Regions from separate parts of the Bacillus sp. GM2 genome, predicted to be linked through region 2. Evidence: riboswitches for the same ligand, from Rfam matches in the RefSeq annotation. Region 2 holds a riboswitch; the other holds the start of a gene.

Region 1 (5,498 bases), 550 kb from region 2:
CCACCATGCCGCCGTAAATGGCTGACAAGAGCGAGTTCGCGCCCAGGCGGTTTCCGCCGTGCATTGAATAATCGCATTCTCCTGCGGCAAACAGTCCTGGAATGTTGGTCATCTGATTGTAGTCGACCCAGAGTCCGCCCATTGAGTAGTGGACCGCAGGGAAAATCTTCATCGGCAGCTTGCGCGGATCGTCACCCATGAATTTTTCATAGATTTCAATGATTCCGCCCAGCTTGATGTCCAATTCCTTCGGATCTTTATGGGAAAGATCGAGATAAACCATGTTTTCGCCGTTGATGCCGAGCTTTTGTCTGACGCATACATCAAATATTTCACGAGTCGCAATATCACGCGGCACAAGGTTTCCGTATGCCGGATATTTCTCTTCGAGGAAATACCAAGGCTTGCCGTCTTTGTACGTCCAGACTCGTCCGCCTTCACCGCGCGCCGATTCGCTCATCAGACGGAGCTTGTCGTCTCCCGGAATGGCGGTCGGGTGGATCTGGATGAATTCTCCGTTCGCATAGTAAGCCCCCTGCTGGTAAACGATCGAAGCGGCTGATCCGGTATTGATCATCGAGTTCGTCGATTTTCCGAAGATGATGCCCGGTCCCCCGGTCGCCATGATGACCGCGTCTGAACGGAACGACTCGATTTCCATCGTCGTCAGATTTTGGGCGACGATGCCCCGGCACGCATTGTCATCATCAAGAACAGCTCCGAGAAACTCCCAGCCTTCATATTTCGAAACAAGCCCTTCGACTTCAAAGCGGCGAACCTGCTCATCCAGCGCGTACAAGAGCTGCTGTCCGGTCGTCGCCCCCGCATATGCCGTTCTGTGATGCTGAGTTCCCCCGAAGCGCCGGAAGTCAAGCAGCCCTTCAGGTGTTCTGTTAAACATGACGCCCATGCGGTCAAGCAAATGAATAATCGACGGCGCCGCGTCACACATCGCTTTGACCGGCGGCTGGTTGGCCAGAAAGTCGCCACCGTAAACGGTATCGTCAAAATGCTCCCAAGGGGAGTCGCCTTCACCTTTTGTATTGACCGCTCCGTTGATTCCGCCCTGCGCACATACGGAATGTGAGCGCTTAACGGGAACGATCGAAAATAGTTTTACATTTGTTCCTGCTTCCGCAGCTTTAATGGTCGCCATCAGACCCGCAAGTCCTCCGCCGACAACGATGATGCTTGAATTGCTCATGCCTGCCCCACTCCCTCTAGTAATCTAGTTCTTTTACACAAATGCCAAAATCGCTCTCAGCCCTACATAGGACAGCACAACAAAGACTCCCATTGTCACAAACGTGGCGATTCGCTGTGAGCGGGGAGAAACGGTGATTCCCCAAGTGACAGCAAACGACCATAAACCGTTTGAAAAGTGGAAGATTGTTGAGAGGACACCTACAATGTAAAAGCCGAGCATGATCGGGGAGCTCAAAATATCAGCCATCATGTCAAAGTTCACCTCTGCCCCCATTTGGGCGGCAATCCGTGTTTGCCACACGTGCCAGCTGACAAAAATCAAGGTAATGATTCCTGTAATCCGCTGCAGAACGAACATCCAGTTTCTAAAAAATCCGAATCTGTTCGCATTGTTTTTCGCTGTAAAAGCTATGTATACTCCATAAACAGCATGATAAATCAGCGGAAGGAAAATCACGAAGATTTCCAAAGCGTACCTGAACGGCAGGTTTTCCATAAAATGAGCGGCGTTATTAAACGCCTCTTCTCCGCTTGCCGCAAAATGGTTGACAACCAAATGCTGGATTAAAAATATGCCCACCGGTATGACGCCAAGCAAAGAATGCAGTCTTCGATAAACAAACTCTCTGTTCCCGGCCATTGCTTTACCCCCTAGTTGAAAAGTGCAGTAAAAATGAAAGGTCTCCTATCCCCCGTCCTGTTTCAAATATCGCACTTTGTTAAGTTTTTATGACAATTTCATTTTACTCCTATGAGAAATAGGCGTCAAGAAAACGCGTACATAAATTGAAATTTTCTAAAATTTAATCATATTTTAGAAAATTTTATTTTATCAAAATATAAATATATCAGATTTTTTTCTTCCTAAATGCATGTCTCCGCTGTAATCTTTCACCCCATTTAAGCTATAATAAACGGAGAAAAGAGGGGAGACATTGGATATGAATAAATATGAAGCAAACTTAGCGCAATTAAAAGAGCTGGAAGTCTCCGCATATGGCTATGAGTTGATCAGGGAAGTGCTGCTTCCCGATATGCTGGGACAAGACTACGCAGATATGATGTACTGGGCGGGAAAAAAGCTCGCCCGCAAGTTCCCGCTTGAATCCCGGGAGGATCTTCCCGCTTTCTTTCAGGATGCAGGCTGGGGAACGCTTGCGATCGTCCATTCAAAAAAACAGGAGCTTGAGTTTGAACTCGAAGGCCCGCTGGTTTCAAACCGCCTCAAGTATCAAAAGGAGCCCTGCTTTCAGCTTGAAGCCGGGTTTATCGCCGAGCAAATCCAGCTGATGAACGAACAAATTGCCGAATCTTATGAACAGGTGAAAAAAAGAGCCGGAAAAGTGGTTTTAACGGTGAAATGGGATTTGAAAGACCCGGCATAACTATGCAAAAAGGCGGAGACTGCAAAAGTCCCGCCTTTTTCTTTTTAAATGACTGCTGTCTGCTTCGACAGTTCAAAAGCATCATGCAGCGCTTCAACGGCTTTCACCATATCGCCTTCGTTGACGACAGTCGAAACTTTGATTTCGGATGTGCTGACCATTTTGACCTGGATGTTTTTTTCCGCCAGCACAGCGAACATTTCCGCTGCTACTCCCGGGTTGGAGATCATGCCAGAACCGACGATCGACACTTTGGCAAGCCTGTTTTCCGTTTCAATCTGTTCATAGTCGAGCGCGTCTTTGTATTCTTCGAGAACTTCAACCGTCCGTTTTAAGTCTTCCGTTTTCACTGAGAAAGAAATCGACGTTTTGCTTGTGCCTGTCACCGATTGAATGATGATGTCAACGTTGATGTTCTGTTTGGCGAGCGTTGTAAAAATCGTTGACAGCGTTGTCAGGCCGCTCGCCAGGCTGCATACGGTCACGCGTGTGATCTGATCTTCAAATGCAATGCCTCTTACGATTAAATTCTGTTCCATTGATGATTCCTCCTCGATTAATGTGCCGGCTTCTTTTTCGGTGCTTGAACGGACTTCCAAAGGCACCTGGTAGTTTTTCGCAAATTCAACAGCTCTCGGATGAAGGACGCCTGCTCCAAGATTGGCAAGCTCCAGCATTTCATCGTAGGAGATTCCGGCCAGCTTCCGCGCTGTTTTCACATAGCGGGGATCCGTCGTGAAAACCCCCGGCACATCGGTGTAAATGTCGCATTTATCAGCTTTCAGGGCTGCTGCGAGGGCAACGGCTGTCGTATCTGATCCGCCTCTGCCGAGCGTTGTGATTTCGCCTTCCGCTGTGACGCCCTGGAATCCGGCGACAACGGCGATTTTCCCTTCATTCAGGCGCTCTTTCAGCTTGGCTGTATCAATGTTCGTAATTCTTGCGTTGCCGTGAATATTTTCGGTTTCGATGCCGGCCTGCCAGCCTGTATAGGAAACCGCATCATACCCCTTGTTCTGCAAAGCCATTGTCAACAGCGAAATCGTCACCTGCTCTCCTGTTGTCAGCAGCATGTCCATTTCCCTGCTGCTCGGCTGCTCGGTGATTTCCTTGGCAAGCGCGACGAGGGAGTCCGTCGATTTGCCCATCGCCGAAACGACGACGACAACATCATGACCGCGCTGTTTTTCTTCGATGACGCGGTTTGCGACATTCAATATTTTTTCCACTGACCCTACGGAAGTTCCGCCAAATTTTTGGACGATGAGACCCATCAAATACCACCCTTTTTGTTTTCGTTCGTGTTTGTTTATGTATGAAGAGGAAAGCTTGACCGGCGGCCTGTACGGTTTTTTTTGCACAAAAAAAGCAACGAGAGAATTCCCTCATTGCTTTAACCAACAAAAATGCCGATGATCTTAAACAACGAGATAGCTCTCCAAGAAATGATTTCTTGACAGCCTCACATTTATTCAATGTAAAGCCAGCAGGAAAAACGAGTGGATTTTTCCCCGCTTCGGCGACGCTCCCCTTTCGGCTTTCTTCATCGGAATCCATCTTCCTCATCAAGCCTACTCTTGAAGTTCGCACCTCTATCTTCACCATATCACACGATCTTATTATGAAATTAGTACAAATTCTATCAGATTCTTTTTAAAAGTTCAACATTATTTTTTCAATGCCTCTTCGATCAGCTGCGCCGTTTTCAGAGGTATGCCGAGCTTGCGGATATCTTCGGCGCTCGCTTCCTTCATTTTCTTAACGGAACCGAAATGTTTTAACAGCAGTTTTTTCCGCTGTTCGCCGACGCCCGGTATGCCGTCCAGCACCGATTGAAATGCGCTTTTTCCCCTGAGCTGCCTGTGGAAGCTGATCGCAAACCTGTGCACTTCGTCCTGAATGCGCTGAAGCAGGTAAAATTCCTGGCTGTTCCGCTCAAGCTGGACGATCTCAAGGGGATCGCCGATCAAAAGGTTGGATGTTCTGTGCTTATCGTCTTTCACCAGACCGGCAACAGGGACATCGAGACCCAGTTCATTTTCCAGAACGTCAAGGGCGGCAGACACCTGCCCCTTTCCGCCGTCGATCAAAATTAAATCAGGCAGCGGCAGATTCTCTTTCAGCACCCTTGTATATCTTCTTCTGATGACTTCGCGCATTGATCCGTAGTCGTCAGGACCTTCAACCGTCTTGATCTTATATTTGCGGTACTCTTTTTTATGCGGTTTTCCATCGAGAAATACAACCATGGCCGAAACAGGGTCCGTTCCTTGAATATTTGAGTTATCAAACGCTTCAATTCTGTATGGCGTGTAGATGTCCAGCGCTTTTCCGAGCTTTTCAATCGCGCCGATCGTCCGCTCTTCATCCCGTTCAATGAGCGAAAACTTCTCCTTCAAAGCGAGCTTTGCATTTTTATGGGCAAGGAGCAGCAGGTCTTTTTTCGCTCCTCTTTTCGGCTGGCGCACATTCACGTCCAAAAGCTCCTCAATCATGTCCTTGTCGACGCTGTCAGGCACCAAAATTTCCTTCGGAAGAAAATGGTTGTTTTTGGAGTAAAATTGCCCGATGAATGTCAGAAATTCCTCGTCTGCTTCCCTGTATAAAGGAAACATGCTGACATCTCTTTCAATCAATTTGCCCTGCCTGATGAAGAAGACCTGGACGCACATCCAGCCCTTGTCATACGAATAGGCAAATACATCGCGGTCAACCATGTCATTCAGCATCATTTTCTGTTTTTCCATCGTTGACTCGATATGGGCAATTTGATCGCGGAATTCTTTCGCCCGTTCAAACTGCAGGTTTTCCGAGGCTTCGAGCATTTTTGCTTCAAGCTCTTTCTTCACTTCATTGTAGCCGCCTTTTAAAAAGCGGGTAATTTCTTCTGTGAGCTGTCTGTTTGTC
Region 2 (5,498 bases):
ATGCCAAGGGCTTTGTACATAACGTCCCTGTTCCAGAATTTTTTATGGTTGGCGTGGAAAACCGATGTTCTGTAATCGTGGTTCGCCAGTGTTTTATACATCGAATTGTACGCATTTTCGCTCTTCGTAAAAAACACCGAACCGCTTAGAGACGGATAGAGCGAATTGGCGACAATGAATTCCGAATCGGACGTTTTTCCCTGTTCGGTCTGCTGATAAAAATGGTCGAAATAATAGCTTTTTTGAATGAATTTGTTCAAGAACGGCGTGATTTCCTGGCCGTTCACCTTTTCATTGATGACAAATGTCTGAGTGGATTCAAGCGTTACAAAGATGACGTTTCGTCCTTCGGCTATCCCGAACATATCTTGGTTCGGTTTGCTGTAGTCGGCGTTTGTGTAGTTCTCGATCGTTGCCAGGCTGTTTTCATCAGCGACCGCTTTTTGTGTCAAATTAAAGGTCTGTGAAATGCCGTCCAACAGATGAAACTGATATAAGCCGATGTTTTTTACAAGCACTTCCCTGTCGTAGGAGTAGCTTAAAAACTTCGGCTGATCCAGCTCCGACAGGGCGAGATTAAACAGCACCGTTCCGGCGGCTGCCGCATAGTAGATCTTAACGGCTTTAACGGAAAGCTTTTTGCCGGTTCTTTCGCGCGTTTTCGCCAGCCAGACCATGAGAGCCAGGTCCAGGAAAAGCGCGATGAAAACCGGATTGAACAGCTCCTGAAAACTGCTTCCAAGCCCCCCGAGGTTTTTTGCCTGGAACAGGACGGGAATGGTGATGAAATCGATGTAGAAACCATAAAAAATGCTGTTTGCAATCAAGATGCCCGTCAGGACGACATTAGCCCCGATTAAATAGAAGCGCTGCGTTTTTTCGCGAAAAAAGAGGCTGATGCCGAGTACAGGGATGAGAAAGCTAAGCGGGTTGATAAACAGGATCAGTTCCTGAAGTGCGTTGTCGATTTGTAAATTAAAGCCCAGCTTGTAGATGAAGTACGTCTTCATCCACATAAAAAATATGGACAGGCATAAAAACCACTGCTTTTTAAAAAATTGTTCTTTCATATAAATAGCTCCTCACATATAATCCCCGCAGGTAAAGAACACCAAGATAAAATGACTAAAAAAAGCACAATATAGCAATCGGTCAAACCGTCTCTTTCGTCAGGCGATCAAGTTCGCAATAAAATAGCACGACACAACGGTGAGCACAGCAAGAACGCCTTGTTCTGCCTTCCCGCCGGTTTTAATATAAAGGGGGAGCCGAACCTTAATGGCGGACGGAAAGAAAAGTTTGATGCCGTTTACAGTCCCGGCATCAAGGAGCAGATGGCTCGCCATTCCGGCCATCAATCCGACAAGTATGCTCTGATCTGCAAAATATAAATGTGCCGCAAATGCCGTGATGAGCAAAAAGAGCAGGCTGTGTGTAAACGTCCTGTGCCCGAAGACAGAACTGATCACTGCTGATAAAATCGGAAGCCTTCTGCCGATCTTGCTTTTTGTATGGCAAATATCCGGAATCAATGCTCCGATAACACCCGAAGCTGTCATGAACACAGGATCATATCCGTAAAAATAAGCAGCAGCCGTACAAGAAGCGACCCCTCCCATGATGTGTGTTTTTCCTGTCATATCGCTTCTCCTTTAAGACCTATAACAATTTCCTAATGAAAACTATATCAAGAGTTCTGACGGCCTTCAAGACAGATGGTGACAACTTGTCAGCTGAAAAACCGCATTTTCTTGAGGCAATCGGCACGTTTTCATCTAAAATATGGTGTTTTCAGTTGAAAAACACACTCCAAGGTTCTGCATAATTTTAAAATGATAAGCCAAATTAAAATTGTACCACATTTTTAAAGAGGTGATTCATTTGGGTATTTTCTTTAATAAAGATAGAGGAAATAAGGAAAAGGACCAAAACGCCGTTCGGGGGGCGCTTGAAGACGCAGGACAAGCGCTGAAAGGAGACCCTTTGCAAGAGGCGGTCAACAAAAAGAAAAACAACCGATAAATGCCAGATGGAAGCGCCGTCTTCCATTCTACAGAAGGCTGCCAAAACAGGCGGCCTTTTGGCGCGGCTGTCCGTTTTTTCCATCACTTCCCTTTGACAGATTAAAATTTCTCTGGTAACCTCTTTTCAGAATATGTGATAAATCCTCACTCTTAACTCTTAGTGAGGTAGAGGTTGCGCGGATGATGAGTCGCATGTGTGAGGCTGATGGGGCCGATGATCATATGCAAAAGGCATCAGCGCCGAAGCATAAGGAAGCCATTCATTCTTTATGCTGGGTCTGCATTGAATAAGTGCAGGACTGCCGCGGGTTTTCCCGCGGAGGGCTATCCGGAGATCAAGAGTGTATGTTTAACCAAAGCATGGACTTTTGTTCATGCTTTTTTTATTTTGAATGATCTCACGGTCTGGTCCGGCATATTTTTTATAAAATGCTCGGAGGTTATATCTTATGGAACAGACAAAAAAATGGGGCTTCTGGCTTCTTACCGCTTTTGTTGTCGGCAATATGGTCGGCTCAGGGATTTTTATGCTCCCCAGCACACTCGCCCAGACGGCAAGCCCGTTCGGCGTAACGGCGGCATGGCTGGTGACGGGTGCGGGGGTGCTGATGATCGCCCTTGTATTCGGTCATTTATCCATTCGCCGCCCGGATCTTAAAGCAGGTCCGCAAAGCTATGCAAGAGCTTTATTCTCAGCCCCTAAAAAAGGGAATGCGGCAGGTTTTACAATGGTATGGGGGTATTGGGTGGCAAGCTGGATCAGCAACGTCGCCATCATTACAAGCCTTGCAGGCTATTTGACGACTTTCCTGCCGATCTTAACTGACGGACGCGAGCTGATTGAACTCGGCGGCCACCCCGTTACACTCGGCCAGCTCTTGACATTTATCGTATGTACAATTTTGTTATGGGGGACGCATTTCATCTTAGTCTCCAGCATAAATGGAGCGGGTAAACTGAACTTTTTAGCGACTTTTTCCAAAGTGCTTGGGTTTGTCCTGTTTATTGTTGCAGGTTTGTTCGTTTTTCAGACGGCTTTATTCGAATCATTTTATTTTCCTATCGAATCAGAAGGCAAAAGTATTGGGCTGGGCGGACAGGTTCACAATGCGGCGATTTCAACGCTGTGGGCGTTTGTCGGCATCGAGTCTGCGGTGATCTTATCAGGGCGCGCATCATCCCAGCGCGATGTCAAACGCGCGACGATTACCGGACTGTTAATTGCGCTCGGCATTTATATGGTCATCACTTTAATAACGATGGGCGTCATCCCGCACGATCAGCTCCAGGCATCGGATAAACCGTTCGTTGATGTGCTGCACGTGATCATCGGCAGCTTTGGCAGCGTGATTATGGCGGTCTTGGCAATCGTTTCTTTGTTCGGATCGATGCTCGGCTGGATTTTAATCGGCGCAGAGGTTCCGTATCAGGCGGCAAAGGCCGGTGATTTTCCTGCTTTCTTTGCGAAAACGAACAAAAAGGGAAGCCCGGTCAATTCATTGATCGTCACAAACGTGATGTCGCAGATCTTTATTTTCTCAACGGTTTCGGGAACGATCAGCGAGGCCTTTACGTTTTTAACAACGTCGGCGACGCTCGCTTACCTTGTGCCTTATCTTGTGGCGGCTGTTTTCAGCTTGAAGCTCATCCTCAAAGGGGAGACATACGGCGAACTGAAAGGTTCAAGAACAGGGGACGGCATCATCGCTTTGGCTGCTCTGGCGTATTCTTTATGGGTCATCGTTTCAGGTACCTCTGACTTGACCACCTTTATCTTGGGAATCGGGCTGTTTTTCGTCGGTCTTGCGATATACCCGTTCGTCTACAAAAAGTTCAAAAATAATCAAGTGTGATAAAGTTCTTTGCCAGTCGGGTCTTTTAGCAGAAGATCGGCTGGCTTTTTGATTCCCGCCGAAATTTTTGATTAAAATTTCCGCTTAGGCCTGTTATACTATAAAATGAAAATGATAATCGTTATCGGTTAAAAAGATCGAAAGGAATGGCATCGAGTGAGTTCTTACAAAAACATACATCGTATCAACAGCACGGATGGCCGTGATGAGGAACAGAGACCGATCAGCCGTCCGCTCGGAGCTGTTTTTGTCCTGGCCGGCGGAATCATGCTGCTGCTGTTTGGCGCCGCATTATCGATTGCGCTCGGTGCGGCTGATATAAAGCTTGGAACTGTTTGGGACGCCATTTTTCATTTTGATGCGAAAAATACGGCCCATCAAATTATTCAGGAACTCAGACTGCCAAGGACGGTAAGTGCGGCTCTTGTGGGCGCCTGCTTGGCGGTTTCCGGAGCCGTGATGCAGGGGATGACGAGAAACCCACTCGCATCGCCGGAAATTATGAGCGTCACGCACGGGTCAGCTTTCGCAATTGCTGTCGCGTTTGCTTTTTTTCCGGGAACCTCATCGGTCGGGCTGATGATCTGGTCGTTTGCCGGAGCGGGTCTTGGAGCGGGGCTCGTTTTTGCGATCGGAATGTTTTCAAAAGGCGGTCTTACGCCTGTAAAGCTGGCTTTGGCCGGTACGGCTGTCGGCACGTTTCTGAGCGCTCTTTCTACGAGCATCGCGATCCATTTTGATGTGGCGCGCGACGTCAGTTTTTGGTATGCCGGAGGTGTCGCTGGCACGAAATGGATCAGCATTCAGTTGTTGGTTCCGGCGGCAGCGCTCGGTTTGGCCGTCGTTTTTGTCATCGCCCGTTCCATTACGGTTCTAAGCTTGGGAGAGGAGCTGGCGAAAGGGCTCGGTCAATATACGAAGACGGTTAAAGCGATCGGAATCGTGTCGGTTGTTCTGCTGACGGGTGCCGCTGTGTCCGTTGCCGGGGCAATCGGTTTTATCGGATTGATCATTCCGCATATTACCCGCTTTCTGGTCGGGGTTGATTACCGCTGGATCATTCCATGCTCAGCGGTGCTTGGCGCCGTCCTGCTGATCTATGCGGATATTGCGGCGAGGCTGGTCAACCCGCCGTTCGAAACACCTGTCGGAGCAGTCACGGCGCTTGTCGGCGTACCATTCTTTCTCTATCTGGCCCGCAGGGAAAGGAGTGGACTGTAATGCTCAAGAAAAACAACAGACGGGCGGCTGCGGTGATGCTCGTCATGGCCGTGCTGACGGTCGCCGTGTTTTTACTAAGCATGAACATGGGAGAAATCCGCATCGCCCCGCTTGATACATTGAAAACACTGTTCGGCTTCGGAACGCCGCAGGATGAACTTGTATTATTTGAATTCCGTTTGCCGCGCATGGTCCTCGCCATGCTGATCGGTGCGGGAGTTGCTGTCTCCGGAGCCGTCTGGCAGGGGATATCGCGGAATGACCTGGCCGATCCGGGGATATTGGGCATCAATACGGGAGCAGGTTTTGCCGTTGTGCTGTTCATCTTCTATTTTCAGGGAGATGTTGGCAATCTGCAAAAAGGATTCGTTTTTTCCCTGCCGATTTTCGCATTTTTGGG

What was found. Region 2 has a riboswitch for lysine ahead of ACVC9U_RS01420 (amino acid permease). Riboswitches for the same ligand answer to the same signal wherever they lie in the genome.
Region 1: another riboswitch for lysine. It lies ahead of ACVC9U_RS04380 (aspartate kinase); the one in region 2 lies ahead of ACVC9U_RS01420 (amino acid permease).

The regions. Positions count from the first base shown of each region.
Region 1 covers NZ_JBRKSZ010000007.1:670,575-676,072, reverse strand. The annotation lists gene sdhA (succinate dehydrogenase flavoprotein subunit) at 1-1,204, opposite strand, end outside; gene ACVC9U_RS04390 (succinate dehydrogenase cytochrome b558 subunit) at 1,238-1,846, opposite strand; gene ACVC9U_RS04385 (YslB family protein) at 2,148-2,591, shown strand; gene ACVC9U_RS04380 (aspartate kinase) at 2,636-3,865, opposite strand; lysine riboswitch at 4,015-4,194, opposite strand; gene uvrC (excinuclease ABC subunit UvrC) at 4,259-5,498, opposite strand, start outside.
Region 2 covers NZ_JBRKSZ010000007.1:123,629-129,126, forward strand. The annotation lists gene ACVC9U_RS01405 (LTA synthase family protein) at 1-1,070, opposite strand, end outside; gene ACVC9U_RS01410 (metal-dependent hydrolase) at 1,170-1,640, opposite strand; gene sspJ (small acid-soluble spore protein SspJ) at 1,882-2,022, shown strand; lysine riboswitch at 2,183-2,359, shown strand; gene ACVC9U_RS01420 (amino acid permease) at 2,474-3,877, shown strand; gene ACVC9U_RS01425 (FecCD family ABC transporter permease) at 4,034-5,098, shown strand; gene ACVC9U_RS01430 (FecCD family ABC transporter permease) at 5,098-5,498, shown strand, end outside.